DNA from 3 places in the Paenibacillus paludis genome. Region 2 is predicted to be linked to each of the others. Evidence: riboswitches for the same ligand, from Rfam matches in the RefSeq annotation. Region 2 holds a riboswitch; each other region holds the start of a gene.
The links. Region 2 has a riboswitch for cyclic di-AMP ahead of ACAN56_RS34300 (C40 family peptidase). Riboswitches for the same ligand answer to the same signal wherever they lie in the genome.
Positions count from the first base shown of each region.

Region 1 (4,609 bases), on a different contig from region 2:
TCTTGTGCTCCTGCACGATATTCATAATCTTACGCGCCGACTCTTCAGGAGAAATAGGTGCCTCCAGAGCCTTCTCACCATTCATATAGGACTGCAGCCAGCCGGGGTGAAAGACCATAACCTGCCCGCCCATCACCTTCAAATGGTTGTGCATCAGGGAGGACTGCATATTAAGCGCTGCTTTGGACATACAGTATCCGTACATATTAATCCGTTTGTTCCGGCCAATGCTTCCGGCTTCTGAGGAGATATTAACAATCAATTTCTGCTTGCTCTGCATTAACAGGCCCATCAATTCATTACTGACCCTTAAAGAACCAAGCGTGTTTACATTATAAATGTGAGCCATGGCTTCATCGTCCATATCAACAAGCATCGTGGCATCATCGGCTCTATGAATAATACCGGCATTATTGATAATCATATCAACATGAGCGGTACTGCCCGAAATGCTGCGTGCCGCTTGCTTGACACTCTCACGGTCGCCGATATCCAGCGGGATCAGAGTTAATCGGTCCGGGTACTGCTTTTTCAGTGCGTCCAGCGATTCCGACTCCTTCATATACTGACCGGCAAATACGGAATATTTGTTCTCTAGAAGCCAGCTTGCCAGAAAAAAACCTAAACCTCGGTCAGCACCGGTAACAAAAGCAACCCTTTTCATGATTATGGACACACCCTTTACGATTCTTCAGGATACACGCGGCATCTCTCTCACATTAGCATGGCAGTCACGTTTTTTCAACGTCCTTCATGGGACTGTAATTCCGCTGAAAGAGGTGCTCTAACTTCCTTTTGATTTAATTTTGAACTATGTTACAATCGTAGTTACAAGTACTTATAGGAAGGTGAGATACCGATGTCTATCCAACAACTTCATACTCTGGAAGAACTGCAGCAATATGTTGCGCAACCAGGTAAAAAACTGCTTTTCAAGCATAGCACTACCTGCCCGATCAGCGCCAAGGCCAACGAGGAATTCACAGCCTATGCGCAAGGCTCCGAGACTCCAGCTGCCATTGTCCATGTGATTGAAGACCGTCCGTTGTCCAATCAGATTGCCGAAGATTTCGGGATCAAGCATGAATCTCCGCAGATCTTCCTGCTCGAAGACGGCGAAGTGCGCTGGAACACCTCCCATTGGAAAATCACCCGGGACGCCATCAAGGCAGCTGTGAGCCAATGAGCCAGCCGGTTATTGTCTATTCCACCACAGGATGCAGCGACTGTAATCAAGTGAAACAGTGGCTGACCGAGCAAGATGTTAGCTTCGAGGTGCGTGATGTTATGACAAGTACAGTGTATCAGGAAGAAGTCGAGAAGCTGGGCTTCATGGGTGTGCCTGTTACTGTGTACGAAGGCCGCGCAGTCAAAGGCTTCAACGTTTCCGAACTTAAGGAGCTTATTGGAGCAACTGCTGAATAATTCATAGCGTGAGGCATATAAATATTTATATTTTGAAAAAGGCATCTCCTTGGACCTCTGTCCAGGGGATGCCTTTTATTTGCCCTTTTATATGGCCTTATCCTGGATTCGTTGAGACATCCGCCAGAAAAGAGACATTTCCGCTGTGGGAATAGATGACGGAATCCGCTCCAAGTCCTTTATAGACCAGTCTGGGATTCATCGAAGTCGTAATTACGTATATTGGTTTTGTCGTCCAGGTCCGGCACATCTGGATATACCGGCAGCATAAGGTCACACTGCTCTCGAACAGAAATACTCTGCCTACCGGAAAAGAGGGTCGGAACCATGTATTCTGATGATGTGTATCCACCACAAGATTGACTTCGATTCCCAGCTCCTCCAGACGCCGCTTCTCCGCCGCATTGTTGGCGATTCCTGCGATCTTGTAGCCTCTGAACTTTAAGATTTTGATAAAATGCTCCCCCGCTTTAGTCGGAGCGTTAATGAGTACATATTCTTCCGAATTCGCCATATCTTCCTCTCCTCCGGCCTAGGACTTCCATTCATTTCTCGTACGAACACAGCAAAAAACCACAAAGGAATTCCCTCTGTGGTCCAATTAGCGGTCACATTGTGCTCATCCTCTCTAATACGCTTACGAGGTTAGCTGTCGGATTCGGGCAGTGAGAGTCGCCCTACCTGTATCCATGCGAGCATTCTCTCGCACTTTCACAGGATTCACCCCATAACCGGCTCCGACTCTCACATCGGCTGCCGATTGTTGGTTCCCCCGCTTTCCATAACGGAAATTAAGCGGACTGCGTATTCGATTGTGTAGTAAACAGAAGTAATCATACTCTGGCGGTCACGGCCTTGTAAACCGCCAAACCTGCCAAAATAATGCATTTAGTAAACCCAATCCAGATCAGGTAGCGCTTACTTAAGCCTCAATCTCATCATTCCTCTTATTTACTCGGCTTATCAACGATTTGCGGAAAAGCATTCAGCGTTGTGATTTTATTCACCCAATGTTGAGTAAATTGCCTTTTGTGCTCTGATCACCCTAAATCAAAAGTAGTCGTATGCACGAGATAAAAAGCCGAAAACCGTTGATAAACACCCTTTTAGCGCATCTTACCGTTTCCTTTGCCAGAATTCCCTGAAAATCGGCTCAGAAGAATGTTTTTTCCTTTTTACAAAGCTCATGCGAAAAGAGTATGATTCGGTTTGAATCCAATGCATGAAATGCGATATGAACGCTGAATTCCCGCAGTGCGGGAAACGGGGGAACCATCAGGCCCGCAGGGCCTTACCTGGAAGATAAGAATCTTTCTTGGGGTGAATCCGAAGGAGACTGTGGTCTCATTAGGTAGGGCGACTCTCACCGTCCGAATCCGACAGCTAACCCCGTAAGCGACTAGAGAGAACCTTGATCCGCCACGTTTTTGCGCCAGGTGTATTTAAGCCTGTACCAAAACCGCAGCAGAGGTCCTCCTCTGCTGCGGTTTTTTGTGCTGAGGCTGCAGCTTATAAATGGGTAGGAGGGAAAACGAAATGAACCAGCGCAGGCTGTTACGTATAGAAGTGTTTGTATTCGATGCCCCCTGGCCATTCCATCATGCCGCGGAGTCATCCGGCAAATGCCGGTATGGTGTGCTGAAGCTTACGTGCAAGGCTGGGTGCAGCTGGGGAGCGGGGATACTGTCTGCGGAAGGCGATCATTTTGACGTCATTAAATGGAGCAGCTTTCTGAGAAGTATACGCAATCACAGGCTGGAAGAAGCCATAGAAATTGTACAGCAGCTAGGTGCGCAGTGGGAGCCGGGTCAGCAAGAAATCGTGCAAACGGCCCTGCTGGATTTAAAAGCCAAGCTGCAAGGCAAGGTCGTCACGTCACATCTGCAAATGGTTCCCTATTCCCGTACAGCTGGGGCCGGCGGTACGCCCCCCTTCAGACGGATGTACTATAAACCTTCAAGTTCCCTGCTGCATAAAGGCAGCTGGCAGGAACCGGACATAGCCGAGCTAATGGACAGATCCATCGCTTATTTCTCCATCTTATAATTTCTTATTCAGAAAGGAACGTGAAGACATGCCAGACCCATTATCCCCGGAATGGACAGCTGCCAGCGGGTTTGCGGAATATGTCCAAAAGAACACCGGAAATATTTATGCACTCACCAGTCTGCTGCTGGGAGAGGGTGCCGTTGCTGAAAAGACTGCGATGAAGACCTTCACTGAGCTTTATACCCGGTACCTTCATGATGATTTCATCCCGCAGCCTTTCTCTCTGGATGCGTACCGGGAGTGCATTCAGCAATGCTCCCGGGCTGCAGAGGAGTGCAGCCTCTTTGTTTCCAATGGATTAGCCTGGGAGGATCAGATTGTGCAGGTGTTATGGTACGGCATGCTGCTGCCTCTGCCGGCAATCAGCACCATTCTTGAGCAAAGCGTGCCAGTGCTGAAAACCCGGCTGAGACATGTGCGCGAGCAAATGTGCCGGTTGGAAACGTTGCGGCCTGAAGCAAACTTGTTTGTTGTATAGCTGCGTATGGAATATAGCAACTTGTCAAAGCGCATGAAAAAGCCGCAGCATAGTGCTGCGGCCTTTTCTATTTATACTCAGCTCTTGCCCTTGCCGCCTTTGGCGAATCTCCAGGCCGCTGTACAGCAGCCCAGCAAGCCCACTCCGAGCATTAACGTCTGCAGCACACCCAGCAGGGTAGAGCCCTCTGGCTTAAGCATGCTGCTGAGCAGAATCAGCAGAATTGAAGCTGCGAGGATCGCGGGGATTTGATTGTTTTTTTTCAAGATTACCACTCCTTATTAAATAACATACACCATAAACCTTCACTGATCCAGTTTGGCTCTGAACTCCCGGGGAGCCGCAAAAAAGCCGCGGTTTCCGAACCGCGGCTTCCTCAGTAAAACCTATGATCACTTCTTAGTTTGCGCGTTTAGAATGTCTGCCAAAGATGATTAATGACGCAATCATACCGGCAATGCCCATTCCTGTCAAAAGCCCTTGAATGAAATCAAGCACTCCTCAAAAGGTTTATATTGATGATTCCAATTAAATTTTGTAGGCCTTCATCGCTTTTCTGATCTCCTTGATGCTTGGGCGTTTGCCGTACATCAGCACTCCCGTGCGGTAGATCTTGGCGGCCAGCCAGCCGAACAGTAAGGTGGTTGCCAGTAAGAT
Region 1 is NZ_JBGJZP010000017.1:35,264-39,872, reverse strand. It holds gene ACAN56_RS25900 (SDR family NAD(P)-dependent oxidoreductase) at 1-664, opposite strand, end outside; gene ytxJ (bacillithiol system redox-active protein YtxJ) at 860-1,186, shown strand; gene ACAN56_RS25890 (glutaredoxin family protein) at 1,183-1,425, shown strand; gene ACAN56_RS25885 (hypothetical protein) at 1,523-1,939, opposite strand; cyclic di-AMP (ydaO/yuaA leader) riboswitch at 2,045-2,233, opposite strand; cyclic di-AMP (ydaO/yuaA leader) riboswitch at 2,655-2,837, shown strand; gene ACAN56_RS25880 (hypothetical protein) at 2,962-3,471, shown strand; gene ACAN56_RS25875 (hypothetical protein) at 3,500-3,952, shown strand; gene ACAN56_RS25870 (hypothetical protein) at 4,030-4,218, opposite strand; gene ACAN56_RS25865 (ABC transporter permease) at 4,481-4,609, opposite strand, start outside.
Region 1: it holds a riboswitch for cyclic di-AMP, as region 2 does, so the genes downstream of both, ACAN56_RS25885 (hypothetical protein) here and ACAN56_RS34300 (C40 family peptidase) in region 2, are expected to answer to the same signal.

Region 2 (4,609 bases):
CCTACGCCGAAGACAGGCTGATGGAGCAGGAGTATGGGGTATCATCCAATCATGTCCTGCAGGCCAGCCTGGTGACATCCTCCCAGCCGCTTGACCTGGAAACCTGGAAATACACTCCTGCTGATTCCTATGCCCGAAATGTGTACATCCGCGGCAAGCTGGTGCTGAAGGATATCGAACAGCAGGTCGGAACCAAGACGATGGATACCCTAATGGCGGCCTATACCCGTAAGTTCCGCTTCCGGCATCCTTCTACCGCTGACTTCCAGAAAATCGTGGAGAAGGTGACCAAAAAATCCTGGCAAGCCTACTTCGACCAATATGTATACAGCGGCGGTTCTCCGGATTTTTCGATTGATCATATTAAAATCTCTGACCCTAAAAAAGAGGGCGGCGATGATAATGCCCGTTACGAAAGTTCAGTAGCGGTCAGCAATAAAGGAAATCAGTATGGTGACGTCCCGATAAAGTTCACCTTCCTGGATGGCTATACCGTCCAGCAGTTTTGGAATGGAACAGAGAAGGAAACCACCTTTCAGCTAGCCTACAAAGCGCCTCTTTTGTCCGCAGAGATTGATCCGGAGCACTCCATTCTGCTGGAGAGTAAGCATCTCAACAATTTTAGACTGGCGGAGCTGGAGCGAAAGACGCTCTCCCGCTGGACGCTTAGTGCAACGAAGCTGCTTGAAACCCTGCTCGGAACTCTTGTCTGGTGAGGTGAAGGATTGTGAAAAGATCGATAACCCGCGGCTGGTACAGCATGAAAGAGCAATTTTATATTCTGATTCTGCTTTTTATCTATCGGCTGCTTTGGGGCTATTTCCTGTACAGATTCGTCAGGTCAGCCCTCATCCCGGTGCTGCTCCGTTATCCCGATACACACGCCGGCGGCAGCGGAATAGGCAGATTGCTGTATTATATCGAAGGACAGACTGCATTGGGCACAGACCCCGGGGTGCTGCGCTGGCTCTGGCTGCTGCTGGCCCTCTCAGCGCTACGGCTGCTATGCTCCCCCTTTATCCGTGCAGGGCTGCTGCATGAGCTGCACCAGGAGCGCAAAGGGGAGCGGGGAATGTTCTTTTTTCCCGGAATGAAGCTTTACGGACTCCCCGTACTGCTGTTCAGTCTAGCGGAATGGCTTCTGGCCGCAGCACCGCTGTATTGGCTTCTCCCCAAAATGTACGGGCTTCTCCTCAGCGGTATTCTCGATTATACCCTGCTGCTGAGACTGGTTCCTTATGTTCTGGCCTGGCTCCTGTACTTCTACCTGATCCGCATTCTGCTGCTGTACATGCAGTTTGGCTTCACCGGAGGAACAGGCATGTTCTCTTCCTTGCTGGTTGGCCTGAGGGTAATCCTCCCTTCCACCTGTATATCTGCACTGTTCGGCGCCGGCGGCCTGCTTCTGCTGCTGCTCTCCGGAGTGACCGCACTTTTCTGTCCAGGCCTGCCCGCACTGCTGTTCCGGCAATTTTCACCGCTTCCCTCAACGCTGTTCAAAATGTGGAGCATAGCGGGGCAGTATCACCTTTGGTGCAGCAAAACATTTCCACAATAATTACGCCAGTCCCTTGGCATAATAGAAGAGTCACTGCCCCAGATAAAGGGCGGGACTCTTCTTTTGGTTACAACGTGATTTAGGGTATTTGCAAAACTGTAAATCCTCTGGTACAATGATGCCTGTACCAGTAGTAACAACTTTGTAATCTTTTGAAACTAATTTGAAGTAAATGAATGTGCCTTTAAGCATTTAACCTTGTCGATACGTCACTGTTTCGGTGCATAAAACGCCAAATTCCCGGCACCGGGAAGTGGGGGAACCATATTTTGGGTGAATTGATCTCGCTTTAGAGGGGTCATAGGGGAACCTTCTACCGAATCCTTAAGCTAACCTCGCAGGCCTTGGAAGGAGTACATCTTTTGAAAAGTCATAATTTTAAGAAGAAATGCACCGCAGCAGCATTAGGGCTGGTGATGGTGTTCACGCTTGGAGCAGGGAGCGCTTTCGCCGACTCCAGAATGGATACGGTTATTACAAAAACACTGGGAACGACGTATAAAACCGGAGGCATAAGCACTGCCGGCTTTGATTGTTCTGGATTCACCAAATATGTATTTAAGAATGTTGGCCTTACCTTGCCCCGCACTTCCAAAGCACAATTCAGCGTTGGAACCGCCGTATCACGGAATAACCTCCGTTCCGGCGACCTGGTATTCTTCAATACCCTTGGCAATGGAGTCTCCCATGTCGGCATTTATGTCGGCAACGGAAAATTCGCCCAATCCTCTTCATCCCGTGGTGTAACTATCAGTTCAATGAGTCAATCCTACTGGGCCAACCGCTACGTTGGAGCCAAACGAGTAATGAGCACAACAGCTTACAAAGCTATCGCTTACGATTGACATCCCTCAGGAATTTCATCCTCCAATAAATAATTGTAACTTATAGAGATCCGGAAACTGATTATTGCCGTAATCATTTCCGGGTTTTTCCTTTTTGTCTTCCTTATTCTACCTTTTACACGTATTTGAGGTCTGTGAAACACCTTTTTACTAAAAATCCCAACAAATCTAAGTTAAAGCTTACTCAGCGCGTAAATATAAGACCTTTTTAGCAAAGATAACTCTTAAAAAGCGTAAATATTATGCATTAATATGTTTTAAGTGATTGCCAACTGGCGAAGTCTTTGTTACAATTATCGCAGTGAGTTTTTAGTAACATTTTTGTAATTATTGAATCGGGTTTTACAAAGGTTTTGTCATGTATTGGTTAACAAGCTAATCCTAATCAACAGTCATGCCGAGTTCCCTAACCATTAGGGAAACGGGGGAACCGATTTTGGGTGAATTGACCTCCTATTCACAGAGGGGTCATAGGGGACCTTCAACCGAACCCTTAAGCTAACCTCGTAGGCATTTGGAAGGGGTATTCACTTTTGAAGAAGAAGTTAGCAGCAGCAGTACTTAGCTTTTCCATTATGCTTACCATCGGAGCAGGAAGCGCTTTCGCGGATTCCAAAATGGATAAAGTCATCGACAAGACCATCGGAAGTAAATACGTATCCGGCGGTGTATCGACCAACGGCTTTGATTGCTCCGGATTTACAATGTACGTTTTTGATAAGATCGGTATCAATTTGCCACACCAATCCGGTTCCCAATACCAAATGGGTACTGCCATTTCCCGGGATGATCTGAGAGCGGGAGATCTTGTATTTTATAATACAAGCGGTAAAGGTGTATCCCACGTCGGCATTTATGTCGGTGAAGGCAAATTCGCACATGCTTCATCCTCCCGTGGTGTAACCATCAGCACGATGAGTGACAGCTACTACGTCAACCGCTACGTTGGCGCCAAACGGATCATGAGTACAGATGCTTACCAATCCGTTACTTCTGATTCCCAAGACAATGATGACGTACAATAAGTTGTCGTAAAACGGGTACTCTTCCATGATTTTTGCCGAAATCTGGAGGGGGCCTGTTTTTTTTTGTCTATAAAATTACTTACCCCTCTCAATATCCGCCAAACATAAATCTCCCCCAAATTTCCTCCATTTTATAAAATATTTTTACCACTTTGTCAAGTTTCCGCCTTTCAGAAAATTTCTGAGTCGAATCAGGCCAGTTATGGATATAATTAGGTATAGCTAGTGCTGTTGCTCCCCATGAAAGGAGGCCGGTGGCCTTATGATTAGCTCCCCCGTTACATTCCATGTAGTTCCCATGGAGATCAGCCATGCCGAAAATATCGCCGCATGGAATTACAAAGCGCCTTATAATATTTACGAATGGATGCCTTGGTCCCAAATGGAGGCGCTTGGCATTGAATTTGGCGATCCAGAGCTACGCAGAGACCAGTATGTTTCCGTGGTCAACGAGCAAGGCATCCTTTGCGGCTTTGCGCAGTTGTTTCCGATGGAGGGTGTCGTCAGGCTGGGTATTGGAATGCGCCCCGAACTTTGCGGACACGGTCTTGGCCACATTTTCATGGAAGCCATCGTTCAGGCCGCGCTGAAGCGTTATCCCGAGCGGGAAATTGATTTGGAAGTATTGACCTGGAACCAGCGGGCGATCCGAACATACCAAAAATGCGGCTTCACGATCACGGATACTTATGAACGCCTTACTCCAACCGGAAATAAGCCATTTTATTGCATGGTCTATGATAAACAACATAACGTTCCATTAAATTGAAAATTTTAGTGTTGAAATCGTCCACTTTTTTGACACAAATGCTATGATAACGCTTCACCATCCTATATAATGTAGGAAGCAGCTTACATGGAGGGGACGGATGAAGATGCAGAAATGGATCATGGGCGGTTTGTTTTTCGCAGCCTGTGCCTTTGCGGTAGTGCTCTTGTTCACATTACCCGGCAAAGCAGAGGTCGCCGAAGAAAATAACCCGACGATGCCGCAAGTCACACTGGATGCCGCAAGCGCCGAAGCGATTGTACAGGCAAGCTGCATTACCTGCCACGGTGATCAGCTACAGGGCGGTCTAGGCCCTAGTCTGCAGCAGGAAGGCGGCCAGCATAACGCAGAAGAAATCTACACCATTGTTACGAAGGGACGCGGCCAAATGCCGTCTTTCAAGGATAAGCTT
Region 2 is NZ_JBGJZP010000035.1:17,245-21,853, reverse strand. It holds gene ACAN56_RS34315 (M1 family metallopeptidase) at 1-716, shown strand, start outside; gene ACAN56_RS34310 (hypothetical protein) at 728-1,558, shown strand; cyclic di-AMP (ydaO/yuaA leader) riboswitch at 1,779-1,917, shown strand; gene ACAN56_RS34305 (C40 family peptidase) at 1,975-2,403, shown strand; cyclic di-AMP (ydaO/yuaA leader) riboswitch at 2,789-2,931, shown strand; gene ACAN56_RS34300 (C40 family peptidase) at 2,937-3,428, shown strand; gene ACAN56_RS34295 (GNAT family N-acetyltransferase) at 3,691-4,197, shown strand; gene ACAN56_RS34290 (c-type cytochrome) at 4,304-4,609, shown strand, end outside.

Region 3 (4,609 bases), on a different contig from region 2:
CGAAGCGGGTATAAGGATTGGATGCCGGAGGAGAGCCTGCTCACTCTATGTGCAGCGCTGCTGCATGATTTGGGGCATGGCCCGTTCTCCCATTCTATAGAAGAAGCCTTTGAAATGAACCATGAAGACTGGACCTGCCGGATCATTCTGGAGGACACGGAGATCACCGCGATTCTGCGGGATGTGGCAGAGGATTTTCCCGGCAAGGTAGCTTCGGTAATCTCCAAAACTTATGAGCATGAAATTGTAGTCAACTTGGTTTCCGGCCCTCTGGATGCTGACCGCATGGATTATCTGCTCCGCGATGCATACTACACGGGAGTAAACTATGGGACGATCGATATTGACAGGATCCTAAGAATGCTGCGCCCATACCATGGAAGGGTAGTGGTTAAGGAGTCAGGGATGCACGCCATCGAGGATTACTTAATGTCGCGCTATCAAATGTACTGGCAGGTATATTTTCACCCGGTCACACGCAGTTCCGAAATCATTTTGCGGCAAATTTTCCGCAGAGCCAAAGAGCTGTACCAGAGCGGTTATGAATTCCGGTTCATGATTGATCCTTTAGGTGATTTGTTCCGCGGAGAGGTTACGGTGGAACAATATCTGCTGCTGGACGAAGCTATGATCCAGACCGCCTTCATGCAGTGGACTTTGGAGAAGGATGAATTGTTAAGCGACTTGTGCAGCCGGTTTATTCATCGTAAACTGTATAAATATGTAGAGATGGAGAACCTTGATTCCGAGACGATTGACGAAATACGCCGCAGCTTTGCCGTGGCAGGGCTAGATGCCGATTATGATCTGGAAATTGATTTTCCGACAGATTTGCCCTATGATGTGTTTCGTCCGGGACAAGGCTTTGACAGCAAGCAAATTCTGCTGCTTGACCGCCATGACAAACTGAGGGAGATCTCTGAAGTTTCAGATATCGTACGCTCCATCAGCGGAATTCACCGCGGCCGTTATCACCTGTATTTTCCACAGGATAAGCTGCAGAAAGCCCTTCCATTGCTGCCTTCTTCTATTGCAGAAATCTTTGCAAAGTAATCCAAAAATACTTGGAATTCATCATAGAAATTATGACAGAAAAGGGGATGTAACATGCAATTGTTCGACACGCACACCCATCTGGATGCTCCACAATTCGACGAGGACCGCGAAAAGGTAATCGCCAATGCGCTCGAGGCAGGAGTTACCAAAATGATTAATATTGGCTTTAACAGGGAAACAATCCCAACAACCATGAAGCTTGCTGAAACCTATGATTATATCTATGCAGCCGTCGGCTGGCATCCGCAGGATGCCATAGACATGAGGGACGGGGATCTCGAGTGGATTGCCTCACTGTGCAGTCATAAAAAAGTAGTTGCCATCGGAGAAATTGGGTTGGATTACTACTGGGATACCTCTCCTAAAGAGGTACAGCATGAAGTGTTCCGCAAACAAATCGGACTGGCCCGTGAACTGAAAATGCCGATTTGCATTCATAACCGTGATGCTCATGAAGATGTGGTGCGGATTCTTCGTGAAGAGAAGGCTGATGAAATAGGCGGAGTGATGCACTCCTTCTCCGGCAGCTGGGAAATAGCCAAAATGTGCCTGGATTTAGGCTTTCACCTATCCTTCGGCGGCCCGATTACATTCAAGAACGCCAGAGTGCCAAAAGAGGTGCTGGCCCAGACTCCGCTGGACCGATTGCTGATTGAAACGGACTCGCCTTATTTGACACCGCACCCTTTCCGGGGCAAGCGAAATGAGAGCGCACATGTGAGATTAGTAGCAGAGGCTGCCGCGGAAATAAAAGGGATTGATTTACAGGAATTGGCGGAAATTACGTATGCGAACGCACTGGAACGATTTGGGATTGTCTGAAATCGGGAGTAAAAGCGGTGAAAAATGAAGTATAGCCGATATATTAAACTTTTTTAATTTAAAAACGGCTGAATATTACAATATTTTAATCATTTTTTTGCGTAAACGTGGTTGAATCGTCCTTTACAACATGCATCAAAACAGGATATCATCTTTTCAGTGCAGTGAGCTGTTGTTACTGTGACAGTCACTGAATCATGGATCGTCTCGCTGAGTCTCCGTATGGAGAACGGGGGAACCAATAATGCCTGCCGCATGTCCGTACATAGAGTACAACACAGAAATGCCGCAGAATTTATTTGATTTCTTCACGTGGTCTTTGGGGTGAATTTGAGGGCAACCGCCGTGAGCGGGTGACCTAAGATAGGGCGTCTCTCTTATGCCCGAACCCGACAGCTAACCCCGTAAGCGCAAGTAAGAGAGGAAACCTCGTGCATAAACATTCCCGCGTATTCTGACATCCGGAGAAGCCACGAAAGAGTCCTCTGTGAACTCTTTTTTGGGCTTTTTTTGTTTTGAATAATGCGAATGTTCCCAGCATACTGTTATATAACAGGTATCTGGAGTAATTATGCCGGGCAGGCGATCCATGAGCAGGAAACGCTGAAGCAATGCGGGCGTATCCTGTTGCAATCTCAAACCTAGTTTCGTCAGCAATCATACAGTCACCTTGATATACAACTTGACGACGGGGCTATGTAAGGAGGATGGAGAGAGTGGGCGTATTCCAACCAGAAGTATCCCATGATTCGCAATCATCCAGCAGGTCTTTCGCATTACGGTGGAAGCAAGTGAATCCTCGCTTACTTTCGCTTGCAGGTGCGGTATCAATCGTTATCGCGCTGCTCATTCTGCTGTACGTACACGGTCAGAGCAAGAAAGAGATATTTTTAGTAATAGACGGGAAAGCACAGACGCTGGAAACGCGCGAAGCGCTGCTCAGTGATGTGCTGGCTAAGGAACAAATTTCGCTGCAGCCGCATGATGAATTATCTATTGGCCTTAGTGATGAGATACAGGACGGCGACCGTGTCGTGATCAATCGTGCGCAGAAGTTTAGTCTCACTGCGGATGGAGCAACAAAAACGCTGTACACCACCGAAGACACTATCGGTGACGCCATTAGCAAACTGGGTTTAAGCCTGGAGAGCAGTGACAAGATATACCCTTCGCTTGACACCACAGTATCGGCCGGCATGGAAATTAAAATTGTCCGCATCAACAAGCAGATTGTGGAGCGGAAGCAAAATTTGCCATTCCAGGTCATTAAGACCTCAGATCCTTCCCTGACCAAGGGGACCGTAAAAGTGGCACAGTTAGGCGCACCAGGCGTCATGGTCCAGCATATCGAGAAGGTCTACCAAGATGGAGAACTGGTCTCTATGCGCATGATTGGCAAGGAAGTACAGACGGTTACCAAACATAAAATTGTTTATGTTGGTACGAAGCCCCTGCCAAAGCCCGTTGTAGCTGCTGTGACAACTTCCAAAAAAAGTACGGCATCCAAAACAACCAAAGTTTCCGCAAAAAGCAGTAACGTCGTGCACAAGGCAGGCGTAGATTTCCAATACAAAAAGATGATCAAAAATGTGTCGATGACAGCCTATTCTTCAGAAGAACCAGGCATTGGGACCCGCACGGCTTCTGGAACACGTGTAACAGAAGGCCGGACAATAGCTGTGGACCCGAATGTAATTCCTATCGGCTGGTGGGTGTACATTGAGGGATTAGGGTTTCGCCGAGCAGAGGATACCGGCGGTGCCATCAAAGGCAACAAGTTGGATGTTTATTACGATTCACTGAGCCATGCCCGTAATTTCGGCCGCAAGTCCCGGACTATTTATGTGATCGGTCCAGTGAAGCCGGAGCTGAATTAACGGGGTCCGCTTTTGCAAATTAATGGTTTATAAGCTATAGTGAGTGTAGCACTGACAGAACGGGCTACCGCTCATCACTTATACATTCTTTAGCCAAAAAGAAGGGGAGCGAATCCTCTTCTTTTTGTGTTTTACAGGAAGGAGCAACGTGTATGATTAAGGAATTAATTGTGGTGGAAGGCAAGAGTGATACGGTTGCCGTCAAGCGGGCGGTGGAGGCCGATACGATAGAGACTGGCGGTTCAGCGGTAGACCGCAAGGTTATCGCCAAGATAGCGCTGGCAATGGAACGCAGAGGCGTGATCATCCTTACGGATCCCGATCATGCCGGCGAACGCATCCGCAAGATTGTTTCCTCCAAGGTGCCAGGCTGCAAGCATGCATTCATCCCGGAGAAGGATGCTACACGCAAAGGGGATATCGGTGTTGAGAATGCATCACCGGAAGCGATCCGTCATGCGCTGCAGCATGTACATACCTCCTTTGAAGGAGCCCCTGCCCTAATTGGGCTGGAGGATCTTATGGCGGCGGGCATGCTGGTGCATTCGCGAGCGGCTGAGCGCAGGATGGCGCTGGGCAACCTGCTTGGCATCGGGTATTGTAACGGCAAACAGCTATACAAGCGGCTGGCTATGTTTGGCATCACGCGGGAAGAATTCTCCGGAGCTCTCGCACAAATTGATCAGGGAGGCATTACTTCATGAGTGGCAATAACAAGATCTCATCGCCAGTACGGACCAAAGAAATTATTCAGCGCTACGGTTTTTCGTTCAAAAAAAGTCTGGGACAGAACTTTCTGATCGACCAGAATATCCTTGATAAAATAGTGGACGCAGCAGAATTAACTGACTCTG
Region 3 is NZ_JBGJZP010000032.1:46,967-51,575, reverse strand. It holds gene ACAN56_RS33615 (HD domain-containing protein) at 1-1,053, shown strand, start outside; gene ACAN56_RS33610 (TatD family hydrolase) at 1,108-1,878, shown strand; cyclic di-AMP (ydaO/yuaA leader) riboswitch at 2,077-2,304, shown strand; gene ACAN56_RS33605 (resuscitation-promoting factor) at 2,595-3,755, shown strand; gene rnmV (ribonuclease M5) at 3,908-4,459, shown strand; gene rsmA (16S rRNA (adenine(1518)-N(6)/adenine(1519)-N(6))-dimethyltransferase RsmA) at 4,456-4,609, shown strand, end outside.
Region 3: it holds a riboswitch for cyclic di-AMP, as region 2 does, so the genes downstream of both, ACAN56_RS33605 (resuscitation-promoting factor) here and ACAN56_RS34300 (C40 family peptidase) in region 2, are expected to answer to the same signal.